Regions from separate parts of the Neisseria dumasiana genome, predicted to be linked through region 3. Evidence: predicted binding sites of a transcription regulator. Region 3 holds the regulator's gene; each other region holds the start of a gene.
The links. Region 3 encodes FNR, which switches genes on or off when oxygen is low (the NO sensors DNR and NnrR bind a similar motif). Its sites were predicted from a motif close to TTGATNNNNATCAA; they were not measured.

Region 1 (8,160 bases), 1.2 Mb from region 3:
CCGAAAAAATCAAGGTGATGACGGAAAACATGACCGAGCTTTTTCAAACGGCACAAGATGCGTTTGAAGATGCGCTGCTGATGGGGTGCGGCGAAGCGCAGTTGCGTGAATATCTGCACCGTTTGATAGACGGGGTGGAAAACCCCTACAAATAAAAGCGCATGTTAAACCGCAAGCGCGCAATGATTGTTTCGATGAATACGGAATCTTAGTCAGATTCCGTTTTTCTTTTGCATTTTCGGCCGTTTTGCCTTTTCAGACGGCCTGCGTAGGGTTATGATTTACACAGATTAACAACTTAACAAACGGGCGGGGCTTTTCGTTTGCGTTTGTGCAATCGGTTTCAGACGGCCTCATCTTCAAGTCGCGTTACACGGAACCATACAGGGGATTTTCAGGAGAACACACATATCATGATCAGAGCGTTGAGCATTATTTTCGGCTTTTTGGCTTTAGGCGAAGCCATTATTTATTTCAGCGGTATCAAGCTGCCCGGCAGCATTATCGGTATGGGTTTGCTGTTTGGCGCGCTGCATATCGGCTGGGTGAAAACATCTTGGTTGCAGCAGATGGTTGATGTGCTGATGGGCAATCTTTCGCTGTTTCTCGTGCCGCCTTGCGTGGCGGTGATGAGTTATCTTGATCTCGTCGGCCGCGATTTGCTCTCCATCGTTACCGCCACCGTGGTCAGCACATTTTTGGTGATGTTCGTTACCGGCAAAGTGCACGAACTGATGCGGAGGTTTTGGTAATGGAAATGTTGTCGCATCCCGTTTTAATGCTCTTTATCACGGTAACGGTGTATTGGATTGCCAACGTGCTGCGTGCGCGAACCGGCAGTTTTTTGTGCAATCCGGTGGTGTTGAGCACGATTGTGGTGATTACTTATCTGAAAACGTTCGATATCGATTACGCCACCTATCACGATGCAGCCGAGTTTATTGATTTTTGGCTGAAACCGGCGGTGGTGTCGCTGGCGGTGCCGCTGTATATCAACTGGAAGAAAATCAGCAGCCAATGGTTGCCGATTGTGGTGTCGCAAGCCGCGGGCAGCGTAACGGGCATTGTGACCGGCGTGTATATTGCCAAGTGGATGGGGGCAGGGCACGAAGTGGTGCTGTCGCTGGCGGCAAAATCCGTTACCAACCCGATTGCGATTGAGATTACCCGCACCATCGGCGGTATTCCCGCCATTACCGCCGCCACGGTGATTTTGGCAGGCATGATGGGGCAGATGATCGGTTTCCGGCTGATGAGCGTCAGCACCATACGCATGCCGACTTCGCAAGGGATGTCGATGGGTGCGGCTTCACACGCGATGGGCATTGCCGCTTCGCTCGAACGCAGCCGCAAACTGGCGGCTTATGCCAGTTTGGGTTTGATTTTCAACGGCGTGCTGACTGCTGCACTGGTGCCGGTTTTGATTCCGATATTGCTTTGATGTGTGTAGGGCGGTCGGATAGGGCCGTCTGAAAGGGTTTGAGCGAAACTCGCATAGCTCGTTTTGGCGAAACTCGCATAGCTCGTTTTGGCGAAACTCGCATAGCTCGTTTTGGCGAAACTCGCATAGCTCGTTTTGGCGAAACTCGCATAGCTCGTTTTGGCGAAACTCGCATAGCTCGTTTTGGCGAAACTCGCATAGCTCGTTTTCAGACGGCCTTATATAAGGCATCTTAATAAATAATGTTCTTGCCGTAGCCTTCGAGAATTTCTTTGATATGCAGCACGGTTTCTTTGGGCGGCGGCTTTACTCCCTTAAGTTTGTATTCGTCGCCGCACAATTCCCATTTGTGCGCGCCCAGTTCGTGATAGGGCAGCAGCTCCACGGTTTCGATATTTTCCATGTTGCCGATAAACTCGCCGAGCAGGTGGGCGGAACGGTCGTCGTCGGTATAACCCGGCACGAGCACATAACGCACCCGCGTAGGCTGGTTGCGCTCGGCCAGATAGCGGGCGAATTTCAGCGTTTTGGTGTTGGGAATGCCCACCAGCACCTGATGGATTTCGGGGTCGATTTGTTTTAAATCGAGCATTACGAGATTAGTGTGGTCGAGCAGATCGTCGAGAATATCGTCGTAATGCAGCGCATATCCGTTGGTGTCGAGGCAGGTGTGGATGTTGTGCTCCCAACAGGCTTTGAACCAGTCGCGGATAAATTCGTATTGCAGCAACGGTTCGCCGCCGCTAGCCGTTACGCCGCCGCCGGTGGCCTTCAGGTAATGGCGGTAAGACAATACCTGCTTCATCACCTGTTCCACCGTCATCTCTTGCGCCTTATCGGTATGCATGTCCCAAGTGTCGCGGTTATGGCAATAGAGGCAGCGCATCAGGCAGCCTTGCATAAACAGCACGAAACGCAGGCCGGGGCCGTCGACGGTGCCGCAGGATTCGATGGAATGGATAATGCCTGTGCCGTGGTAGCCGCGGTGTCCTTCGTGGTGCGGATTTTCTTCGGCCTTGATGGTGTAGTATTGCATAGGGTTGCCTTGTTGGTTTTTTAGCAAATACAAGTTTATTTACTATATGGTGGCGGTTGTTTTTTCAGACGGCCTTGATGCTGCTTGAAGCCGTCTGAAAAAATGCCGGGCTGCGAACCCGGCATTGTTGCGGTAAACCCAGAACCGGATTACATGTTTGCCGTAAAGGTGCGGGTAATCACGTCTTGCTGTTGCTCGCGGGTCAGCGAGTTGAAGCGGACGGCGTAGCCGGATACGCGGATGGTCAGCTGCGGATATTTCTCGGGATGTTCCATCGCGTCCATCAGAGTTTCGCGGTTGAGCACGTTCACGTTCAGGTGTTGGCCGCCTTCGATTTCGCCGGCTTCGTGATGGAAATAGCCGTCCATCAAACCTGCCAGATTGCGTTCGCGCGATTGTTCGTCTTTGCCCAATGCGCCCGGCACAATCGAGAAGGTGTAGGAAATACCGTCTTTGGCAAATTCAAACGGCAGTTTCGCTACCGAACTCAACGAAGCGACTGCGCCGTTCACATCACGGCCGTGCATCGGGTTGGCACCCGGGCCGAACGGAGCACCTGCGCGGCGGCCGTCGGGCGTGTTGCCGGTTTTTTTGCCGTACACCACGTTGGAAGTGATGGTCAGCACGGATTGGGTCGGAATCGCATTGCGGTACATCGGATGGGTGGCCACTTTTTTCATAAAGCGTTCCACCAAGTCGCAGGCAATGTCGTCCACACGGTCGTCGTTGTTACCGAATTGCGGGTATTCGCCTTCGATTTCAAAGTCGATGGCGATATTGTCTTCATCGCGGATCGGTTTCACTTTGGCGTATTTGATGGCTGATAACGAGTCGGCCGCTACCGACAAACCGGCGATGCCGCACGCCATGGTGCGCTTGATGTCGCGGTCGTGCAATGCCATCAATGCGGCCTCGTATGAATATTTATCGTGCATGTAGTGGATAATATTCAACGCAGTAACATATTGGGTTGCCAGCCAATCCATGAAGCTGTCCATTTTGGCCATCACGGTGTCGAAATCCAACACTTCGTCCAAAATCGGCTCCGATTTCGGGCCTACTTGGTCTTTCGATTTCTCGTCCACACCGCCGTTGATTGCGTACAACAAGGTTTTGGCCAAGTTGGCGCGCGCACCGAAGAACTGCATGTGTTTGCCTACCACCATCGGGCTGACGCAGCAGGCAATGGCGTAGTCGTCGCTGTTGAAGTCGGGGCGCATCAAATCGTCGTTTTCGTATTGGATAGACGAAGTGTCGATAGATACTTTGGCACAGAAATGTTTGAAGCCTTCCGGCAATTGCTCAGACCACAACACGGTAATATTCGGCTCCGGAGACGGGCCCATGTTGTACAGCGTATGCAGGAAGCGGAAGCTGTTTTTAGTAACCAGCGTGCGGCCGTCCAAACCCATACCGCCGATGGATTCGGTTGCCCAAATCGGGTCGCCTGAGAACAATTGGTCGTATTCGGGCGTACGCAGGAAGCGTACCATACGCAGTTTCATCACCAGATGGTCGATCAACTCTTGGGCTTCGCTTTCGGTCAGCGTACCGTTTTGCAGGTCGCGCTCAATGAAAATATCCAAGAAAGTGGCTACACGGCCGAACGACATGGCCGCACCGTTTTGCGATTTCACGGCTGCCAGATAAGCAAAGTAAGTCCATTGAACGGCTTCGCGGGCATTTTTGGCCGGGCCGGAAATATCGAAGCCGTAGCTTGCGGCCATTTCTTTCATTTGAGCCAATGCTTTGTATTGGTCGTTGATTTCTTCGCGGCGGCGGATTACATCTTCTAAGTTTTTACCGGCTTCCAAATCAGGTTGCAGCGAATTGAATTGGTCAACTTTATCGGCCATCAAACGGTCGATACCGTATAAGGCAACGCGGCGGTAGTCGCCGATGATACGGCCGCGGCCATAGGCATCGGGCAGGCCGGTCAGCACACCTGATTTTCGACAACGGCGGATATCGGGCGTATAAACGTCAAACACGCCTTGGTTGTGGGTTTTGCGGTATTTGCTGAAAATTTCGGTAACGGTAGGGTTCAGTTCCACTTCGTAGATTTTGCAGGAATCTTGAACCATTTTCAGGCCGCCGAAAGGCATGATGGAGCGTTTTAAAGGCTCGTCGGTTTGCAGGCCGACCACGGTTTCCAACTCTTTGTCGATGTAGCCCGGGCCGTGGCTGGTAATGCCGGAAACCACTTGCGCATCGATTTTATACGGTGCATGGGTGCGGTTTTCTACTTTGATGCCTTCCATCACTTCTGCCCACAGTTTGGTGGTGGCTTCGGTGGCAGGGGCTAAGAAATCGCCTTTGCCTTCATAAGGGGTGTAGTTTTTCTGAATGAAATCGCGCACATTAATGCTGTTTTCCCAGTCGCCCGATTGAAAACCGGCCCAAGCGGCAGGGCGCTCTTGTGTGGTGGCTGTCATATTCAAACTCCTTAATTTTCAAATAGAAAAGAAATAGGCATATTTGTTGGTTATGGGCAGAATAGCACTTATTCAAGAAGTTTGGATGTTGATTTGTATGGAATAAAATTACTTATTGATATAGGTCAGGAAACAGAATGTAGTTTTTAAAATAATGTGTTTCCCAACTACAAAAAGAAAGTCGGCAGGCGTAAAATAAGAAAACTATGCTGTGCGTTTGATTCAGGTTGGAAGTCTGCAGGTGTGGATTGACTACATGTTGCACAATGCCCATATATTAACCAATAAGGCCGGATAGCTTGTGTATCAAAGCTATCCGGCCTTGATTTGAAATAAAATTACGGCAAAAGTTTGCCGGGATTCATGATGTTGTGAGGATCGAGCTGGGCTTTGATGGCACGCATCAGGGCGATTTCGGTTTCTGTACGCACGCTTGGCAGCCAGTGGTTTTTTACCTGTCCGATGCCGTGTTCGGCGGCAATCGTTCCGTTGCACGCCAAAACATGTTCATACACGATGGTGTTCACTTTGTCCTCATACTCATACACTTGATTGTCCAAAACATGCGGCAGAAATGTATTGTAATGGAGGCTGCCGTCGCCCAAATGCCCGAACACTACAATCCGAATATCGTTAAAGGCCGTCTGAAGGGCTTGGGCACAACGTTCCACAAAATCGGCTACCTGTGCAATCGGCACGGCGATGTCGTGTTTGATACTCGTGCCCAGATTGCGCTGTGATGCGGAAATATTCTCGCGCAGCGTCCAAAGCTCATTGCGTTCGCTTTCCGAGTGGGCGATGACTGCATTTTCATACCCCTCGGCCATCAAAAATTCCGCCAGCAAATCGGTAAGGCTTTCGTGCTGAATGGAATCCGTTAATTCCAACAGCACATGCCACGCAGATTCTACCGGCTTGCCGATGCGGCTGAATGTTGAAGACAACTCTAAAGCATAACCGCTCACCAATTCAAAACTGGTTAAGCGTTCGGCAAATTTGCCTTGAACAGCGGTAAGCAGTGCAACGGCTTGTTTAATGGAATCGACCCCCACCCAAGCGGTTTCAACGGTTTGGGGGCGGGCAAACAGTTTGAGTGTTGCACCCGTTATCACGCCTAAAGTCCCTTCGCTGCCGATAAACAAATGGCGCAAATCATATCCGGTGGTATTTTTGTGCAAAGGGTGCAGATGTGAGATAAGTTCTCCGTTAGGCAATACCACTTCCAAGCCCAGCACCAAATCACGCATGGCACCGTAGCGCAACACATTCAGCCCTCCCGCATTGCAGGCAATATTGCCGCCGATTTGGCACGACCCTTCGCTGGCAAGGCTCAAAGGAAACAGCCTGCCGGCAGAGGCCGCAGCTTCTTGAACGCATTGCAAAACCGCACCGGCATCTACCGTTATGGCATTATCTGCCGGTTCAATATGGCGTATGCGGTTGAGCTTGGAGAGATTGAGCAATATGCCGCCGGAGGGAACAGCCGCACCGCACAAGCCGGTGTTGCCTCCTTGGGGCGTAACCGGAATGCGGTGTTCAAAGCAAAAACGCATCACTGCCTGAACAGCGGCAACGTCGGCGGGTTGAACGATAAGGTCGGCAGAGCCGGTATAACGGCGGCGTTGGTCTGTCAGCAAAGCCGAACCGTCTTCGAGAATTTCAGCGGGAGAAAGTATGCCTTGAAAGGCTTGTTTAATGGCTTGGGGATTCATAATACGCAAAGAGGCCGTCTGAAAAAATGTATCGAATAATAAACGAAAGATTATGAAGTTAACGCCCGGATTAAGTTTTATCGCAAATCAACTTAACTCGCTAAGGCGTTGCTGCGCCTTAGCTCAAAGAGTAATGATTGTGGGAGCCGTTTCGTACTACGCATACTGCCTGCGGCTTGCCGGTTTGTATCAAAATAGGGTTGTTTGCGGTAAACACGGAAATTGTACGACGATTGCCGATTGTTTTCAGGTTTAAGATTGTGAAAAAGCAAAAAGCAGGATACTTGTGTATCCTGCTTTTTGCTCTGATTCTGAAAAACAGAAATTAGTTGGCGGCAGAAGCAGCGGCAGAAGCGGCAGCAGAAGCATTTTCGGCAGCTTGAGCAGCAGAAGCGGCTTCGGCAACAGCGGCAGAAGCGTCTTTAGCACCTTCGGCAACAGCTTGTTTGGCATCAGAAGCAGCTTCAACGGCAGCTTCTTTAGCTTCAGAAGCAGCTTCGGTAGCAGCAGATGCAGCTTCAACTACGGCTTCAGAAGCTTTAGCGGCAGCGTCTTGGGCTTTGCTGGCATTGTCGCCACAAGCAGCCAAGAACAAAGACATCAAAGCAGCGGCAAACAGAGATTTTTTCATTTTAAATACCTTTTAAATCGACTTAAAAATTAATTGTTAAACGTCGGGAATCGACCCCGGTTTGTTGTAGAAATTCATTGCTGAATTTTGCTAATTATGCCCGACCCTAAAAGCCAATGCAATGTAACCAGCCATGATGTTCGGCAAGAATATGGATGCTTAGTCATATTAACGCGCCGATTAGTTCAATAAACGGTGCAAATTTTTGCTTTTTTTATGTAATAAAATTCAAATTTGCATTGAAATTTCAAAAAATTAATATGTTTTATAACAATAAAAACTATTTTTGCGGGTATTACGCATTTTTTTGCTATTTTTTGTGGTTGGTAGTAAAAAAACAACATGTTTATGGAATAAAAGGCTGTGTTTGATTGATTTTTTATTCAAAATAACATACCCGTTGCCCCTCGGAATATGTATTAATGTGTTAAAATCGATTCACATTTTAAAACTGATAGGACTTCACGGCATGGCCATCCAAAAAAATTCTGTTGTTTCGCTCCATTATGAAATGTTTGATGCGAACGACCAACTTCTCGATAAAACCGAACAGCCTATTGTTTATCTCCACGGCGGTTACGACGGTATTTTCCCTTTAGTTGAAGAAGCGCTGCACGGTAAGGAAGTGGGCGATGTTGTAGATGTAGTGCTTGCTCCCGACGATGCTTTCGGCGAACAAGACCCCGAGCTGGTGCGTATTGAAGATGTTAATGTTTTTCCGGTTGAGGTTGAAGTAGGCATGATGTTTGAAGCCGACGATCCTGAAACCGGCGACGTATGGGTGTACCGTGTAACCGATGTGGCCGACGGTAAAGCCGTGGTGGACGGCAACCACCCGCTGGCGGGCATGAAAATCCGTTTCAAAGCCACGGTTGAAAGCGTGCGTGATGCGGAGCCTGAAGAAA
Region 2 (8,160 bases), 1.1 Mb from region 3:
AGCAGAAATCTTGCCAGAAGAAACGCCACGGCTAACCAAGTAGTTGGCCACAACATTGGCACGACGTTCAGACAGATTTTGGTTGTATTCGTCTGAACCCATGAAGTCGGTGTGACCTTCAACGCGTACAGCTTCAACATTGGTGTTGCTCAAGCGTTGTGCCAAGCCGTTCAGAGTTTCGGCAGCTTCAGGACGCAGATTGTCTTTGTCGAAACCGAACAATGTTTTAGCAGATAAAGAAACGGTTTCATCGGCATATTGAGGAGCGGTAGATACGGCTACGGCATCGTTACACTCAATACGGCCTTGAGTTTCTTTGTTGAAATAGGTATTTTTCCAGCACTCGCCGTAGTTGTTGCGTACAACAGTTTGTTGGCGGTCTACGGTATAACCGTGTTTGGTATGCGGTTCGCTGGCCATTGCGGTGCCTGAAGCCACCAATGCAACGAACAAGGCGCTTAATTTCAGCTGTTTGGTCATTTTATTCCCTCATCAAAGATTGTTATGCAGCGGTTAAAGTTTGCTTATCCGCTGCAAATCACCAAATATACAGGCCACTGTTGTAAAACGGCGGCAAATCGGATATATCAGTTTGCACTATAAAGAAGCTGGGGGCAAACTGTCAATAGCACGACGCCGGCACACAACGGCAAAGACCCGCTTCCTGTTCATAAATCATGCCGAAAAATCAATCTTGTGTCATTTATTTATCGATAAATCAGGAAGTAGGGTAATTAGTAGTTGTACAAAAGATACACAAACATATCCGAAAGAATATGGCCCGTTGATATAATTAAAAGATTGTTTATTAAAAAACAAAAGCTTTACTGTGCATTTTTATGTGATAGGACAGATTTTGTTAAAGTATGCTACATTCTGGTTGGATTGTCGTACATAGCCCACAAATTTCTATCTCATTATTAATTAATATTTATATGAAGTTACAGCAATTACGTTATGCTCTTGAAGTTTCTCGTCATAATTTGAACGTATCTGAGGCGGCAGAAGCGTTGTTTACTTCGCAGCCGGGTATATCTAAGCAAATCCGCTTATTAGAGGAAGAGCTCGGCATTCAAATTTTTATACGCAGCGGGAAACGGGTGGTTTCCGTTTCTCAGCCGGGTAAAGCAGTTTTGGAGCTGGCCGAGCGTATTTTGCGTGATGTGCAGAATATCAAAAATATCGGTCATGAATTCACCGATCAGGATAGCGGTTCGTTAACTATTGCCACCACGCATACGCAAGCAAGGTATGCCTTGCCTAAGGTGGTATCGGAATTTGTGAAAAAGTACCCTAAGGTTAAACTCAGTATCAAACAAGGTAATCCGTCGGCCATTTCTCAAATGGTTGTCAGCGGCGAGGCTGATTTTGCTATCGCAACAGAATCTTTAGAAGAAGGTGATGAATTGCGGAAATTACCTTGTTCCGAGTGGACTCATGCGGTTTTGGTACCTGACCATCATCCTTTGTTGGAATGTATGAATCCGCTTAGTTTGTCGGATTTGGCCCGCTTTCCTTTGGTAACCTATGAATTTGCAATAAATAATAACAGCAATATTTCCCGTGCATTCTATAAAGCTCGACTGGATATGCCTTCTGTTGCATTGTCTTCTGCGGATACCGATGTTTTGAAAACTTATGTGAGATTGGGTTTGGGCGTGGGTTTGATGGCGAAAATGGCTTACGACAAACAATTGGATCGGGATTTGCATCTTATTGATGCTTCTCATTTATTTGAACCCTCCCAAACTTATATCGCTTTACGCCCTGATACATATTTGCGTGGTTATACTTATGATTTTATTAATTTATTTGCACCGGGCTTGAATAGGGAGAGAATTGATAAAATCTTGTATCAACCGGTAGAAGAAGATTTTTCGATATAGGGATATAGGTATGAATGATGATTTTATTTCCGTATTGTTGTGAATGAAAAGAGAAGTAATGCTTGAAGAAGAGTAATTTTTAACGTTTGGATGGGTAAGTGTATTGCTGGTGTGTGATTGCAAACATTTGCTGCCCAAAAGAAAAATCCCTGTTTGTAAACAGGGATTTTTGATAATGTAAACGTAAATAAGTAATAGGAATTAACGTTTTGAGAATTGTTTTGCGCGACGTGCTTTGCGCAAACCCGGTTTTTTACGTTCAACTTCACGTGCATCGCGGGTAACAAAGCCGGCTTGAGATAATGCAGATTTCAAGGCTGCATCGTAATCAATCAAGGCACGGGTAATGCCGTGGCGGATAGCACCGGATTGGCCGGTTTCGCCGCCGCCGGTTACATTTACTTTAATGTCGAAAGATTCGGCATTTTCAGTCAGAACCAAAGGCTGGCGTACGACCATGCGGCTGGTTTCGCGGGCGAAAAATTCGTCAACAGGGCGGCCGTTTACGATGATTTGGCCGGTACCTTTTTGCAGAAATACACGAGCCACTGAACTTTTGCGGCGGCCGGTGCCGTAGTAATATTTACCGTTCATGTGGTGTCCTTAGATATCTAAAACTTTGGGTTGTTGTGCAGCATGGCCGTGCTCTGAGCCGGCGTATACTTTCAGTTTTTTGATCATGGCATAGCCTAAGGGGCCTTTGGGCAACATGCCTTTAACGGCTTTTTCCAAAACGCGCTCAGGGAATTTTTCTTGCATTTCGGTAAAGTTGCGCTCGTAGATGCCGCCGGGGAAACCTGAGTGACGGTAATATTTTTTGTCTAAAGCTTTATTACCGGTTACGCGCAGTTTGTCTGCGTTGATGACGATAATGTAGTCGCCGGTATCAACGTGCGGGGTGTATTCGGGCTTATGTTTGCCGCGCAGGCGACGGGCGATTTCTGCGGCAACGCGACCCAATACTTTATCTTGGGCGTCAACCACAAACCACTCGCGCTTTACTTCATGCGGCTTGGCTGAAAAGGTTTTCATAAGGGGTAATCCAGATAGATATAGAAAGCTGCCGATTTTATAGATGATTCGGAAGTCTGTCAATCTGATTTGAGTTGCTTGGGAAAATACGTTGGAGACTTTAGGATGAAAGCTGAATGGTGTTGTATTGGTTGCTGTTTCTGCGTGCTTGAGTGTGGCTTGAGCTGAATGGTTTGTGAGAATTGGTGTGTTTGGTTGTTGATTTTTTATCAGGAGGAAAAATGCCGCCTACCGGCGGCATTTTGTTTTGGGGAATCCCCGCTGGTGTCGTTTAGGCTGAATCCGCTTGAACCTTGCTGACAAGGCGGTCACCACGGGCAGTTTCGGGTGCATCTGTAAAGACGCTCGCGCCCACTGCATCTCCCGGCAACCTAAAGCGAACGTATTGGTTCAAAGGAATGTATGCCTTCGCGAACACCGCAGGGAAAAAGCTTTCGGCTTGCTATGCCGTTTTGGATAAAACTTTATCGCAAGCATTAATCATGTCTGTTATTTTACGCTCAAAATCGCCGATTGCCAAATCATCTTTCATCGACATTTTTAGGAGGTCGTGAACGACGTTGAGTGCGGCCATGATGACGATTTTGTCGGTTTCGACGATGCGGCCGTTTTGTTTGATGGTGTCAAACTTTTGGTTGAGCATGTTAACGGCTTGGAGAAGGGTGTTTTTTTCTTCTGAAGGGGTGCCGATGGTAAATGAGCGACCCATGATTTCTAGGCTGACTTGTTCGATACTCATTGTTTAGCATCCTTCTTGTTGGGTGGCTTCGGGTTGCTGAGGCAGGCGCGACAACAGTTTGCGCAGATGTTCTGCGTTGGCGTTTAGTGCATCTCGGTATTTTTGGTTTTCGGCGGTCAATTCGTCGATTTTGTTTTGCATTTCATCGGTAACGGTTTGAATGCGGTTCTGCATTTCGTTTTTGAGGTTGCTCATTTGTACCATGAGAGCTTCGCTCAATTCGTCGACAGCTGCCTGATGTTCGTTTTTTTGCTGTTCTTGTGCCATTTGGTGCTGGGTAATTTCGCTTTTCAGGCGGGCGATTTCTTCTTGATGGCGTTTGTTTTCGCCCAGCTGGGTTTCGAATTTCTGTACCAGCTGGTAAACATTGATTTCGAGTTTTTCCAGAGATTGATTCATGTTGTGTACCGCTCGGTTGATATGGGGGCAAGCATAGTAGGGATGGATGGGGCTGTCAAATAAGGCCGTCTGAACGTGATGTTTTTCAGACGGCCTGATATGTGACGGGTAAGTAAAGGGTTATTCGAAGCGGGTTTCGCGTTCCATTAACCGTTCGACAACTTGGCGGGCATTGAGTTCTTTTCGGAGCAGCTGGAGCAGGGTGTGGGTAATCGGCATGTCGATTTGGTATTTGCAGGCGGTGTTGAATACTTCTTCAATGGTGCTGACGCCCTCGGATACATGGCCGATTTCTTTTAATACTTGGTGGAGTTCTTTGCCTTCTGCCAAGCCTAAGCCGACTCGGCGGTTGCGTGAAAGTGCTCCGGTGCAGGTAAGAATCAGGTCGCCGATGCCGGCCAGCCCCATCATGGTTTTGGGTTGTGCGCCCATGGCGACGGCAAGGCGGGTGATTTCGGCGAGACCGCGTGTGACGAGGGCGGCGCGGGCGTTGAGTCCGTATTCGAGGCCGTCTGAAATGCCGGTGGCGATGGCCATGATGTTTTTAACGGCACCGCCTACGGCTACGCCGATGATGTCTTCACTGCCGTAAAGGCGCAATACGTTGCTGTTCAGACGGCCTATCAGTTCCTCTGTCCATTCTTTGTTTTCCGAAGCCAACACAACGGCACAAGGCAGTTGTTTGGCCAATTCTTGGGCAAAGCTTGGGCCGGATAAGACGCCGATTTTGGTGTTGTCGGGTACGACTTCTTTAACGACTTGGAAGGTGAGCAGGCCGGTGTCTTGTTCGAAGCCTTTGCAGGCTGTAAGGATGGGCAGGTGTCCGGCGTTGTGTTCGACTAAAAGTTTGACGCTGTCGCGCAACCCTGCAACGGAGGTAACGATTAATACCAGTTCGGTGTTTTTCAGGGCTTCTTGTAAGTCGGTATGGACGCTGAGGGTGTCGGGAAAGGAAAAGCCCGGAAGGTAGCGTTTGTTTTCTTGGTCTTGCCGAAGGGTTTGCATGTGTTCGGCATTGCGCGACCATAACGAAATACGGTGGCCGTGTTGTGCGAAATGTAGGGCAAGCGCGGTTCCCCAAGAGCCTGCGCCTATAACGGTGATATTCATATTGGTATTCTCATTGTTGGAATGGGCTAACTTTAAAACAATCACCGTAGGGGTGCAAGTTTGGTAAAACAGCAATGGCGGGCGGACGGGTAAATGGAAGACGGTATGAATCGACGGCAGCCGTTTTAATAATGGCTATTGGCATGATTTGTAATTTTTATAGATTGCAAAACATTGATTTTAAGCAAATCAAGAAAAAAGATGATGTTTATACTGAAAATGTTTGTAAGGATTTTGTTGTTTAACCGTCTTGGTCAATACCGATATCAAATAACCATAAATATTAAGGAACCACCATGAAAAATGTTTTGAATAAGGGCAGTGTTGCCCTTACTGTATTGTTGGCTCTTTCTGCTTGCGGTGAAAAAGAAAAACCTGCGCAAACCGAAGCGGCTTCCGCGCCTGCTGTTGCTGCCTCTGCGGCCTCTCAAGCGGCTGTGGACAACAGTAATGCTTCGCCCGAAGACAAAGAGTTGTTGAAACAGGCTCAAACATTGTTCCAGCCGCTGCCCGATGAGGTTGAAATGCAGAAAGCCCATCCTATTACGCCTGCACAGGTTAAGCTGGGTCATCAGTTGTGGTATGAGCCGCGTTTGTCGAAGGGTAATACGGTAAGCTGTAATTCTTGCCACAGCCTTGCCACCGCCGGTGTGGACAATCTGCCGACCAGCCCGGGGCACAAGGGTACTTTCGGCGAGCGTAACTCTCCGACCGCGTTGAATGCGGCCTTGCTGGGCAGCCAGTTCTGGGACGGGCGCGCGGCAACGGTGGAAGAGCAGGCCGGTGGCCCGCTGTTGAATCCGGTGGAAATGGCCAATACCGACCAAGCATCGGTTGAGAAAAAAATCGCAGGCATTCCCGAATATCAGGCTTTGTTTAAAGAGGCGTTTCCTGAAAAAGGCGGTGCGGTTTCTTTTGAAAACATTACCCATGCGATTGCGGCATTCGAGCGCACTTTGCTCACGCCGACGAAGTGGGACGATTATTTGAAAGGCAATATCAATGCCTTGAATGAAACCGAACGCCAAGGTGTACGTTCGTTTATCAACAACGGCTGTATCGCCTGCCACAAAGGGGTAACGCTGGGCGGAGATTCTTTCCAGAAATTCGGTTTGGTCAAAGGCCCTTATTGGCAGTTTACCGGCAGCAAAAAACATGACGAAGGCCGCTTTGAGGTGACTAAAGCGGAAAGCGATAAGTTTGTGTTCCGCGTGCCGGGTTTGCGTAACGTGAGCCGCACTTATCCTTATTTCCATGACGGCAGCGTGTGGGAGTTGGATAAAGCGGTGAGCATTATGGGCGAAGCCCAATTGGGTAGAGAACTGCCGAAAGAAGAGGTAGAAAAAATCGTAGCGTTTTTGAATACCTTGTCGGGTTCCGTGCCTGAATCTGCGCGTACTGTTCCGGAGTTGCCGGTGTATTCGGAGAAGGAAAGCCGTCCGAACAATAATTAAGAATGTAGTGTCTGAATAAACTTGAGGCCGTCTGAAAACGAATGTTCAGACGGCCTCAAGTTATTCGGCTCGGCAGGATTACAAACCTGCGGCCGCTTTTAATGCCGGCACTTTGTCGGTGCGCTCCCAAGTAAACTCGGGTTCTTCGCGGCCGAAGTGGCCGTAGGCGGCGGTTTTGCTGTAAATCGGGCGTTGCAGGTCGAGCATCTGCACAATGCCTTTCGGGCGCAGGTCGAAATGTTCGCGTACCAATTTAATCAGTTCTTCTTCGTTCAATTTGCCCGTGCCGAAGGTGTCGATGGAAATCGAGGTCGGTTCTGCAATGCCGATGGCGTAGGAAACCTGCACTTGGCATTGGGTGGCCAAGCCTGCGGCAACGATGTTTTTGGCCACATAGCGGCAGGCATAAGCGGCGGAGCGGTCGACTTTGGTGGGGTCTTTGCCGGAGAATGCACCGCCGCCGTGGGGGGCTGCGCCGCCGTAGGTATCGACGATGATTTTACGGCCGGTTAAGCCGCAGTCACCTTGCGGGCCGCCGATCACGAAACGGCCGGTGGGGTTGATCAGATATTTGGTGTCTTCCGTGAGCATGTTTTTCGGCAGCACGGGTTTGATGATGTGTTCGATCACGGCTTGGCGCAGCTCTTCATGCTCGATTTCCGGGTCGTGTTGTGTGGACAATACCACGGTGTCGATGCGTTTGACTTTGCCGGTTTCGGCATCGTAAACGGCGGTAATTTGGGCTTTGGCATCGGGGCGCAGCCACGGCAGGCGGCCGTCGCGGCGCACTTCGCTTTGGCGTTGCATCAGGCGGTGGCTGTAATAAATGGCAAACGGCATCAGCGTGGGGGTTTCGTCGCAAGCGTAGCCGAACATCAGGCCTTGGTCGCCCGCGCCTTGGTTTAAGTCCAAGCCTTCGCCTTCGTTCACGCCTTGGGCGATGTCGGGAGACTGTTGGTCGTAGCACATCATGACCGCGCAGCCGTTGGCGTCAAAGCCCAGCTCGGAAGAATTGTAGCCGATGCGTTTAATGGTTTCGCGCGCCACTTTGATGTAATCGACATGGGCGGTGGTGGTTACTTCGCCGGCAAGCACGCACAAGCCGGTGTTGACCAGAGTTTCGGCAGCCACGCGGGCTGTCGGGTCTTGCGCCAAGATGGCATCGAGAATGGCATCGGAAATCTGGTCGGCCACTTTATCGGGATGGCCTTCCGATACCGATTCGGAAGTGAATAAATATTCGCTCATGGGGGAATGCTTTCTTAAATAACGAAGCCGCAGGCCAAAAGGATGCGGCGGATAGAAAATAAACGCTGGGATTATAGCAGAGAACGCCGTTTTGGGGCGGGGCATGCCGTCTGAAAAAAGCGGAATCAAAGCGGTGCAGGGGCGGAAGCTTTTTGTTTGAAGAGTGGTTTGGCCGTGCCTTTTTTCTATTACAATAGCAGCATTTTTCTACCACCTTTTTTATGTTCATGCAGAAACTGATTGCTTTGATTTTCCGCCTGTTTGCTGCGTTGCCTTTGCCGTTGCTGCATGT
Region 3 (8,160 bases):
GTAAAAAAGCGGGGCATATATGCTCCGCTTTTTTTATCCATTGCTTAGAAAAGCGGTTGTGATGTTGGTTGAAATGGGCGGTACTCGTTATGGGAAAGCATGCCTGCTTGCAATCGGTTTAGTTGTGAGCGGGGTAGGAGCATATTTGCCGCAACGATTTGATTAGAAATCAAATCCCATTTGGTCGGGTAATTCGGTGGAGATTTGCCCTTCGCGTGCGGCTTTTTGCAGTTTGCTGCGGCGCATGGCAATCAGGCGCATGACTTGGTGTTTTTGTGCGTCGGACATATTAAGCCAATAGAGCCGCTCTTCCCGACTGCGCAGGCAGCCTTTGCAATAGCCTTTGCTGTTGGCTTCGCATACGCCGATACAGGGGCTGGGAATGGCAAAGAACTCGAGTTGTTCCATAAACAGTGGCAAAAAAAAAGAAACATTTTGAGACCTTTGCAAAACTTCCGTCTGCGGCGCATTTCTGTGTTGTGCGCTGCTATGCTTTGAACTGCATCCGCATCCGAGAGTTTTGCAAAGGTTTCATTCTGCTTGAAAAATACGCTATGTTCAACGGTTTGCCGCATCAGTGTTTTTCAGACGGCCGGTTGCAGGGATATTGCAAGAGGCCGTCTGAAAAGCCGTTTAAGACCGGTTTTGCGTTTTTATTCTTTCTGTTTAAACCTGCTTTAAACGGTTTTGGAGTATTGTGCCGTGGTTTCTTTGTGGCGGAGATGGTAGTCAAACACCATGGCAATATTGCGGATAATGAATCTGCCTTTGGGCGTTACCGTTAACCCGCCGGGTTTTAGGCGCAACAGGCCGAGTTCGGCCAAATCCTGCAAATCTTGCAGCTCTTGGCTGAAATAGTCTGCAAACGAAATATTGAACAGACTTTCGTAGGTTGGGAATTCGAGAGAAAAGCGGCACATCAAATCCTGAATAATGCTGCGCCGCAGAATATCGTCGCCGTTTAGGCGGTAGCCGCGCATGACCGGCAGCCTGCCTTCATCCAAAGCGGCATAATAGGCGTCGATGTCGCGCTCGTTTTGAATGTAGGCGTGGCCGATTTTACCGATGGATGAAACGCCGATGGCAATCAGATCGCAGTCGGCATAGGTAGAGTAGCCTTGAAAATTACGTTGCAGCCAGCCTTCTTTCAGGGCGATTGAAAGTTCGTCGTTTGGCTTGGCAAAGTGATCCATGCCGATGAATACATAACCGTGGGATGTCAGGGTTTGTACGGCGTATTGCAGGATATCCAGTTTTTCTTCGCTGCCGGGCACAACGGCCGTGTCGATACGCCGTTGGGGTTTGAAAATATGGGGCAGATGGGCGTAGTGGTAAAGTGCCAAACGGTCGGGGTCGAGAGAAAGTACCGTGTCGAGAGTGGGTTTGATGCTCTCGAGCGTTTGATGGGGCAGGCCGTAAATCAAATCCACGCTCACCGATTTGAACCCTGCTTCGCGGGCCGCTTCGATAACTTCGCGGGTTTCTTCAACAGTTTGTATGCGGTTGACGGCTTGCTGTACCACGGGGTCGAAGTCCTGAATGCCGACGCTCATGCGGTTGAAGCCGAGTTTGCCCAAATGCAGCACGGTATCGCGGCTGACTTTGCGGGGGTCGATTTCGATCGAGTATTCGCCGTTGGGCAGCAAATCGAAATAGCGGCGTATCAGGCCGAACACACGCTCAAGTTGTTCATCGTTTAAAAAAGTGGGCGTGCCGCCGCCGAAGTGCAGCTGTACCAGCGGGTGGCGGCCGTTCAGATGCGGGGCAAGCAAGGCCAGCTCTTTCTCGAGATATTCGATGTAGGCGTCGGCGCGCGATGTGTCTTTGGTGATGATTTTATTGCAGCCGCAGTAATAGCAGATGGTATTGCAGAAGGGGATATGGATATACAGCGACAGAGGTTTGTTGAGTGCGCCGACTTTGCGCATGTTCAGCGACTCGATATAAGCTTCGGCATCAAAGCTGCCGGTGAAACGGTCGGCGGTGGGGTAAGAGGTGTAGCGGGGGCCGCTGGAAGGAAGCGAAGCAATCAGATTGCGGTCGAAATCGGGTGCGGTGTTTGTAGCTATCTTGATGATTTTCATGTGTAGTTTGCTTTATAAACGTCTGCCCGCCGGCCTTGGTAAGCCGAATTGCGGGAAGAATAACGCCCTTTTTAATCATTAGGCAAATTAGGGGCACTTTGGTAGAATACCTACACTATGATAAATACACCTTGACGGTAGTCAATACTCATTTAGTCGGCTTGTTTGCCGGCAGCTTAATTGAAAAGGTTAACCGTGTATGCCAACACATAATGCATCAAGCCAAATGAAAACATTGTGTTCGACATGTTCTTTGCGAGAGTTGTGCCTTCCCGTCGGTTTGATGCCGACGGAATTTGCGCAATTGGATGCGGTTATCCGCCAGAGCCGGCGTTTGAAAAAAGGCGAATGCCTGTTTCGCGCAGGCGAACCGTTCAGTTCTCTGTTTGCGATACGCACGGGTTTTTTTAAAACCACGATTGCCAGCCAAGACGGACGGGATCAGGTAACCGGCTTTTTTATGTCGGGCGAGCTGATCGGTATGGACGGTATCTGTTCGCATCTGCACAGTTGCGATGCGGTGGCTTTGGAAGACAGCGAAGTGTGCGAACTGCCTTTTTCGCATATGGAGGAATTGGGGCAGAAAATTCCCAGCCTGCAAACCCATTTTTTCCGTTTGATGAGCCGCGAAATCGTGCGTGATCAGGGTGTGATGCTGTTGCTGGGCAATATGCGTGCCGAAGAGCGTTTGGCGGCTTTTTTATTGAACTTGTCCAACCGCCTTTATTCGCGCGGCTTTGCGGCAAACGATTTCATTTTGCGTATGTCGCGCGAGGAAATCGGCAGCTATCTGGGTTTGAAGTTGGAAACGGTAAGCCGCACTTTATCGAAATTTCATCATGAAGGTTTGATTTTGGTGGAGCATAAGCATATTCAAATACTGCAGCCTGATGCTTTGAAAAAAATGGTGTCGGGTTGCGCCCATGCTTTGTGATGCCGGATAAGGTTTGAAAGAGGCCGTCTGAAGTTTTGAACTTTCAGACGGCCTCTTTGGTTTATCTAGCTGCGGTAGTCGGCATTAATCGACACATAATCGTGCGATAAGTCGCAGGTGTAAACCGTGGCCTGTTCGCCGCCGCGTTGCAGATCGACACGCACGGTAATTTCATCTTGGTTCATAACCATTTGCCCGGCTTCTTCGGTGTAGCTCTCGGCTCTGCCGCCGTGTTCGGCAACCAAAGCGGAGCCTAACCACAGGCGTACTTTGTCGGTGTCGAAGTTTTCCAAACCCGAGTAGCCGATAGCGGCAAGCAGACGGCCGAGATTGGGGTCGGACGCGAAAAACGCGGTTTTTACCAAAGGAGAATGTGCGATAGCGTAGGCGACTTTGCGCGCTTCTTCACGGCTGGCGGCGTTTTCTACTTTGACGGTGATAAATTTGGTGGCACCTTCGCCGTCGCGGACAATGGATTGGGCCAGTTCGAGTGCCAGACCGCCGAGCAGTTCTTTCAGTTGGTCGTAGCGCGGATCGGCGATATTGTCGATTTCGTTTTGGCCGCATTTGCCTGTGGCGGCTATTACAAAGCTGTCGTTGGTGCTGGTGTCGCCGTCAACGGTGATGGCGTTGAAAGAAAGGTCGGCGATTTCCTGCGTGAGCATTTGCAATACGGGTTGCGATACGTTGGCGTCGCACACGATAAAGCCGAGCATGGTGGCCATGTTGGGGCAGATCATGCCCGCACCTTTGGCAATGCCGGTGGCGCGGACGGTGTGGTTGTTGCCGATTCTGCTTTCGCGGCTGGCCGATTTGGGCACGGTGTCGGTGGTCATGATGGCGCGGGCGGCATCATTCCAGTGTGCGGGTTTTAAATTCGGCAGTGCGGAAACGATTTTAGCGGTGGGCAGCGGTTCGAGAATCACGCCGGTGGAGAAGGGCAGCACTTGTTCCGGCTCGCAGCCGATTTCTCTGGCGACGGCACGGCACACGGTTAGGGCGTCTTCACGCCCTTTGATGCCTGTGCCGGCATTGGCGTTGCCGGTATTGATTACCAGTGCGCGGATACCGTTTTCGTTGGTCAGATGTTCTTGGGCAATATGCACGGGGGCGGCGCAGAAGCGGTTTTGGGTGAACACTGCTCCGATGGTGTTGTCGGGGTTCAGTACAATCAGCGTCAAGTCGTCGTGGGCGGCTTTTTTAATGCCGGCTTGCCCGATAAAAACCTGTGCGCCGTCAACAGTAAGCAATTCTGCCGCGTATTTTTCTTTTAAGTTTACTGCCATTTATCGATTCTCCTTAATATCGGCCTGTTTGGCGGCATATTCTTCCTGAACACGCTGCCGGAAACGTGCGCCTGCCGCATGGTAAAACGGTTTGGGTGAAAATTGGCGCGACACCTGAGATGCAAAAATAGCACCAATCAACAACCAAAACAACAGATTCTGTCCGCCCGTCATTTCCATCACCACTACGCTGGAGGTGAGCGGGGATTGCGTGGCGGCGGCCAAAAACGCCGTCATGCAGATCAATACCAATACGTTGACACCGGTTTGTAGGTCGGCAAATTCGGCAAGATGCTGGCCGATCATGGCGCCGACGGTGAGCGAAGGGGTGAAGATGCCGCCGGGAATGCCTGCCCAATAAGACAGTACGGTGGCGGCCCATTTGGCAAGGGCAACGCCGAAAGGTGCGTCGTACATGCGTCTTAAGGCATCGGAAGCTTCGTGATAGCCCGTGCCGAATGTTTGGCCTTGATAAACCGTGCCGAGTGCAGCCAGCACTATGCCGATAATGCCGGCCAGCATAATGGGGTTGCGGCGTATCCAGCCGCGGTATTTTTCGGGAGAGAAGGCCGCCGCGCCTTTATACAGCATACGGGCGAACAGGCCGCCTGCTACGCCGCAAACCAGCCCGCTGAGCAACACCCACATCAGCATGTCGTCTAATTCGGTGCCGTGGAAGCCCGAAAAATAGGGGTTGTTGCCCTGAATGGCCACTTGAATGAAACCGGCTGCCAAGACGCCGATGAAAATCTGCCGTTCCCAGCGCAGCAGAATGCCGCGCCCCAGCTCTTCGATGGCAAACACCACTCCGGCAAGCGGGGCATTAAAGGCGGCGGCCAAACCGCCCGCCGCGCCTGCGGCAATCAAATCGTTTTCCTGCATGCCTTTGAAGGCGATATTGTGTTTTTTACACCATGCGCCCCAAGCCGACATCACGGCGGCGCCAACTTGCACCGAAGGCCCTTCGCGCCCGATAGACGCGCCCGCGAGCATACCTAAGAAAGTAAGCGGGATTTTCAGCATGGTTTGCCACAGCGAAATCAGTCGGGTTTTTTGTGCGCCATAGGGTAACGACAATGAAGCCAGTACCTGCGGGATGCCGCTGCCGGCGGTATAGGGCGCGAAACGGCGCGTCAGCCACACAATCAAAGGCAGGCCGAGCGGCAGGGCTACCCACGCAAACCACGGGTATTCTTTAACCAGCCGCGCATTTTCTTCTAATGCCCAGTCGGCCATTTTGGCAAAAGCCAGCGACACCAAAGCCACCAGCGCGGCACCGGCGAGCAGGAACATAAAAGCCAGCGTTTTGCGCGACAGCCGTTGGGTTTGGTTGAGTTTGTGGATGATTTTTCGCTTGAGTATCCGGTAATGTGTTGAAAAAGAGGATTTCATGGGAATGACAACCTGTAATGTGCAGTAATCGGTTTCAGACGGCCTCGGAGACATGTTCGGCAGATTGCCGGTAAATGGCGGTGCGCCGTTGCGTTCGTCGAATCGGCAAGGTGTTGCAGAATCATCATGTTTGCGGTGTGCCGACAAACCGCTATTATGAGCAGATTTTTTCTCCGTATAAAGGTTTGCCGCAATACGGCGCAAAGAATGTTGCAGCCTTGCAGATTGCGGTGTTCGCCCGAGCGGATGGGAACGCTTTTCAGGCAATATGCGGCAAATTGCGCTTTCAGACGGCCCCGTTCCGGCCAAGACGTAGATAAACATAAGATATTGCTTATGGAAAAAGTAAAAAACACTCTGCTATACTAGCGGGCTTACTTACTGACTATGAGAGCTTGTATGCCCCATAAAAGCCGTTTCAACACCACCGGCCCCAAAATCGGCCTCAGCGTGCGATTGGCGGAAAACCAACAAGAAATCGAAGCCGCGCAACGCCTGCGTTACCAAGTATTCGCCGAAGAATTGGGTGCAGACATTCAAAGCGGCAACGGTTTGGATGTGGATGAATACGACGAACACTGCCACCATTTGCTGGCTTTCGACGATGCCACCGGCGAAGTCATCGGCTGCTACCGCCTGATTACCGAAGAAAGCGCCCGAGCCGTAGGCTCGTGGTACAGCGAGCACGAATTCGACCTTTCCCCTTTGAAAGACATTCTGCCCCAAACCGTAGAACTCGGCAGAGCCTGCATCCATCCCGATTACCGCAACGGCGGCTTGATTATGCTTTTGTGGTCGGGTTTGGTGAAATTCATGCGCGATGAAAACCTGCGTTTTATGATCGGCTGCGGCAGCATCAGCACCGTCGACGGCGGCCACGAAGCGGCCGGCCTGTATCACGCTTTAAAAGAAAAGCATTTGGCGCCTGCACAATGGTGCGTGCGTCCGCTCAATCCCCTCAAATGGGACGAACTGAATCCCGTTGAAAATCCCCCTTGCCCGTCGTTGATTAAAGGCTATTTGAACGCCGGTGCCTGGTTTTGCGGCGAGCCGTGCGTCGATGAAGCATTCAACTGTGCCGATGTGTTGATTCTGATGGACATCAACCGCTTAAACGACCGCTATCTCCAACGCTTCGCCCCGCGACTTTAAAATAAATCGATCAGGCCGTCTGAAAACCCGCTGGAGGGTTTCGCTAAAGCGAACGATGCAGGCTTCGCTAAAACTTCTTATTCAGACGGCCTGCTGATGTATTGCACACACACTTCAATAATATGAAAACCTTACGCACTGCTTTCCGACTGTTCTGCATAGCCGGCTGTTTGCTTTACGGCATGCTGGAAATGTTTTTCCTGTTTCCTTTTTACAGCAAGCAACGCAAACTGCGCGCCATTCAATTGTGGTCGCTGCGCGTGCTCGCCTCTTGCGGGCTGAAGCTCAAAACCTACGGCAACCTGCCGAAAGAAGGGCAGGGGCAGATGATGATCTGCAACCATATTTCATGGCTCGATATTATGGCCATTAACGCTGCTTTCCCCGGCCGTTTTGTGGCTAAAGACGATGTGGCCAAATGGCCGGTTGTCGGCTACCTCGCCACACAGGCGCAAACGGTTTACGTTACGCGCAACAAAGGCACCGAAGGCAACAGCCGGAAAATCCGCCATGTTACCGAGGCGTTGAAAAACGGTGACACGGTTACTCTGTTTCCCGAAGGCACGAGCAGCGAAGGCCGCGAAATTCTGCCGTTTAAAACCAGCTTTTTTCAGGCGGCCAATGAAGCGGGCGTGCCGTTTATTCCGGTGCTGTGCCGCTATCCCAATCCGGACGGCAGCAGCCCAAACCCGGCCATGGCGTACTACGGCGACATCAGTTTGGTGGAATCCATTCGCATGATCGCTTCGCAGCCGGACGGTACGGCAGAACTTCATTTTCTCGACCCCGTGCAATCGGGTGCGGACAGGCAGGAAATCGCCCGCCATATCCATCATCTGTTGAGCGAAAAACAACGGGAACTGGGGTAATCTTATTGGTTATATCGAGGCCGTCTGAAATATTTTTTCAGACGGCCTTTGCGTTGCGGGCAGCGTTGGGTTTGCCTTGGTAAAAGTTAAGTTAATTGATTATAGGTGTAAGTTTCGGGCACGGGATGCGTCCATGTCAGTAGATAGATTTTTTAACCGGTTATTTAGGTGATCAAAATGGAAAAACTGATTCAAACATTCCGACAATCGAATTTTGATATTGCTGCCCTTCGCGCCGGAGTATTTCTGGTTTTTTTGGTTTACGGCATTTTCAAATGGATGCAGTTTGAAGTGGACGCTTTGGAAGCCATGCTGCCGAAAACTTGGTTGGGCTTTCTTTATCCGCTTTTAGGCGCGCACGGTGCCAGCTATCTGCTCGGGGTGGTAGAAGCTGTGGCTTATATTTCGCTGTTTTTAGGTTTTTTCAAACCGCGCCTGAGCAT

Region 1: a site for FNR is predicted at 5,028-5,041, ahead of pflB (formate C-acetyltransferase). Genes of this name have one in related genera too.
Region 2: a site for FNR is predicted at 5,341-5,354, ahead of LVJ88_RS10460 (cytochrome-c peroxidase). Genes of this name have one in related genera too.

The regions. Positions count from the first base shown of each region.
Region 1 is NZ_CP091509.1:2,150,342-2,158,501, reverse strand. It holds gene LVJ88_RS10090 (hypothetical protein) at 1-155, shown strand, start outside; gene LVJ88_RS10085 (CidA/LrgA family protein) at 414-752, shown strand; gene LVJ88_RS10080 (LrgB family protein) at 752-1,441, shown strand; gene pflA (pyruvate formate lyase 1-activating protein) at 1,674-2,477, opposite strand; gene pflB (formate C-acetyltransferase) at 2,627-4,912, opposite strand; gene LVJ88_RS10065 (FAD-binding oxidoreductase) at 5,251-6,624, opposite strand; gene LVJ88_RS10060 (hypothetical protein) at 6,950-7,255, opposite strand; gene LVJ88_RS10055 (FKBP-type peptidyl-prolyl cis-trans isomerase) at 7,725-8,160, shown strand, end outside.
Region 2 is NZ_CP091509.1:2,242,210-2,250,369, reverse strand. It holds gene LVJ88_RS10500 (OmpA family protein) at 1-480, opposite strand, end outside; gene LVJ88_RS10495 (CysB family HTH-type transcriptional regulator) at 936-1,886, shown strand; gene rpsI (30S ribosomal protein S9) at 2,088-2,480, opposite strand; gene rplM (50S ribosomal protein L13) at 2,490-2,918, opposite strand; RNA gene ssrS (6S RNA) at 3,170-3,347, opposite strand; gene LVJ88_RS10475 (cell division protein ZapA) at 3,361-3,657, opposite strand; gene LVJ88_RS10470 (hypothetical protein) at 3,661-4,056, opposite strand; gene LVJ88_RS10465 (NAD(P)H-dependent glycerol-3-phosphate dehydrogenase) at 4,177-5,166, opposite strand; gene LVJ88_RS10460 (cytochrome-c peroxidase) at 5,463-6,620, shown strand; gene metK (methionine adenosyltransferase) at 6,699-7,868, opposite strand; gene LVJ88_RS10450 (lysophospholipid acyltransferase family protein) at 8,096-8,160, shown strand, end outside.
Region 3 is NZ_CP091509.1:645,118-653,277, forward strand. It holds gene LVJ88_RS02925 (RluA family pseudouridine synthase) at 1-4, shown strand, start outside; gene LVJ88_RS02930 (DUF1289 domain-containing protein) at 163-408, opposite strand; gene hemN (oxygen-independent coproporphyrinogen III oxidase) at 678-2,084, opposite strand; gene fnr (fumarate/nitrate reduction transcriptional regulator Fnr) at 2,284-3,018, shown strand; gene argJ (bifunctional glutamate N-acetyltransferase/amino-acid acetyltransferase ArgJ) at 3,084-4,304, opposite strand; gene LVJ88_RS02950 (chloride channel protein) at 4,305-5,696, opposite strand; gene LVJ88_RS02955 (GNAT family N-acetyltransferase) at 6,096-6,848, shown strand; gene LVJ88_RS02960 (lysophospholipid acyltransferase family protein) at 6,971-7,717, shown strand; gene LVJ88_RS02965 (DUF417 family protein) at 7,895-8,160, shown strand, end outside.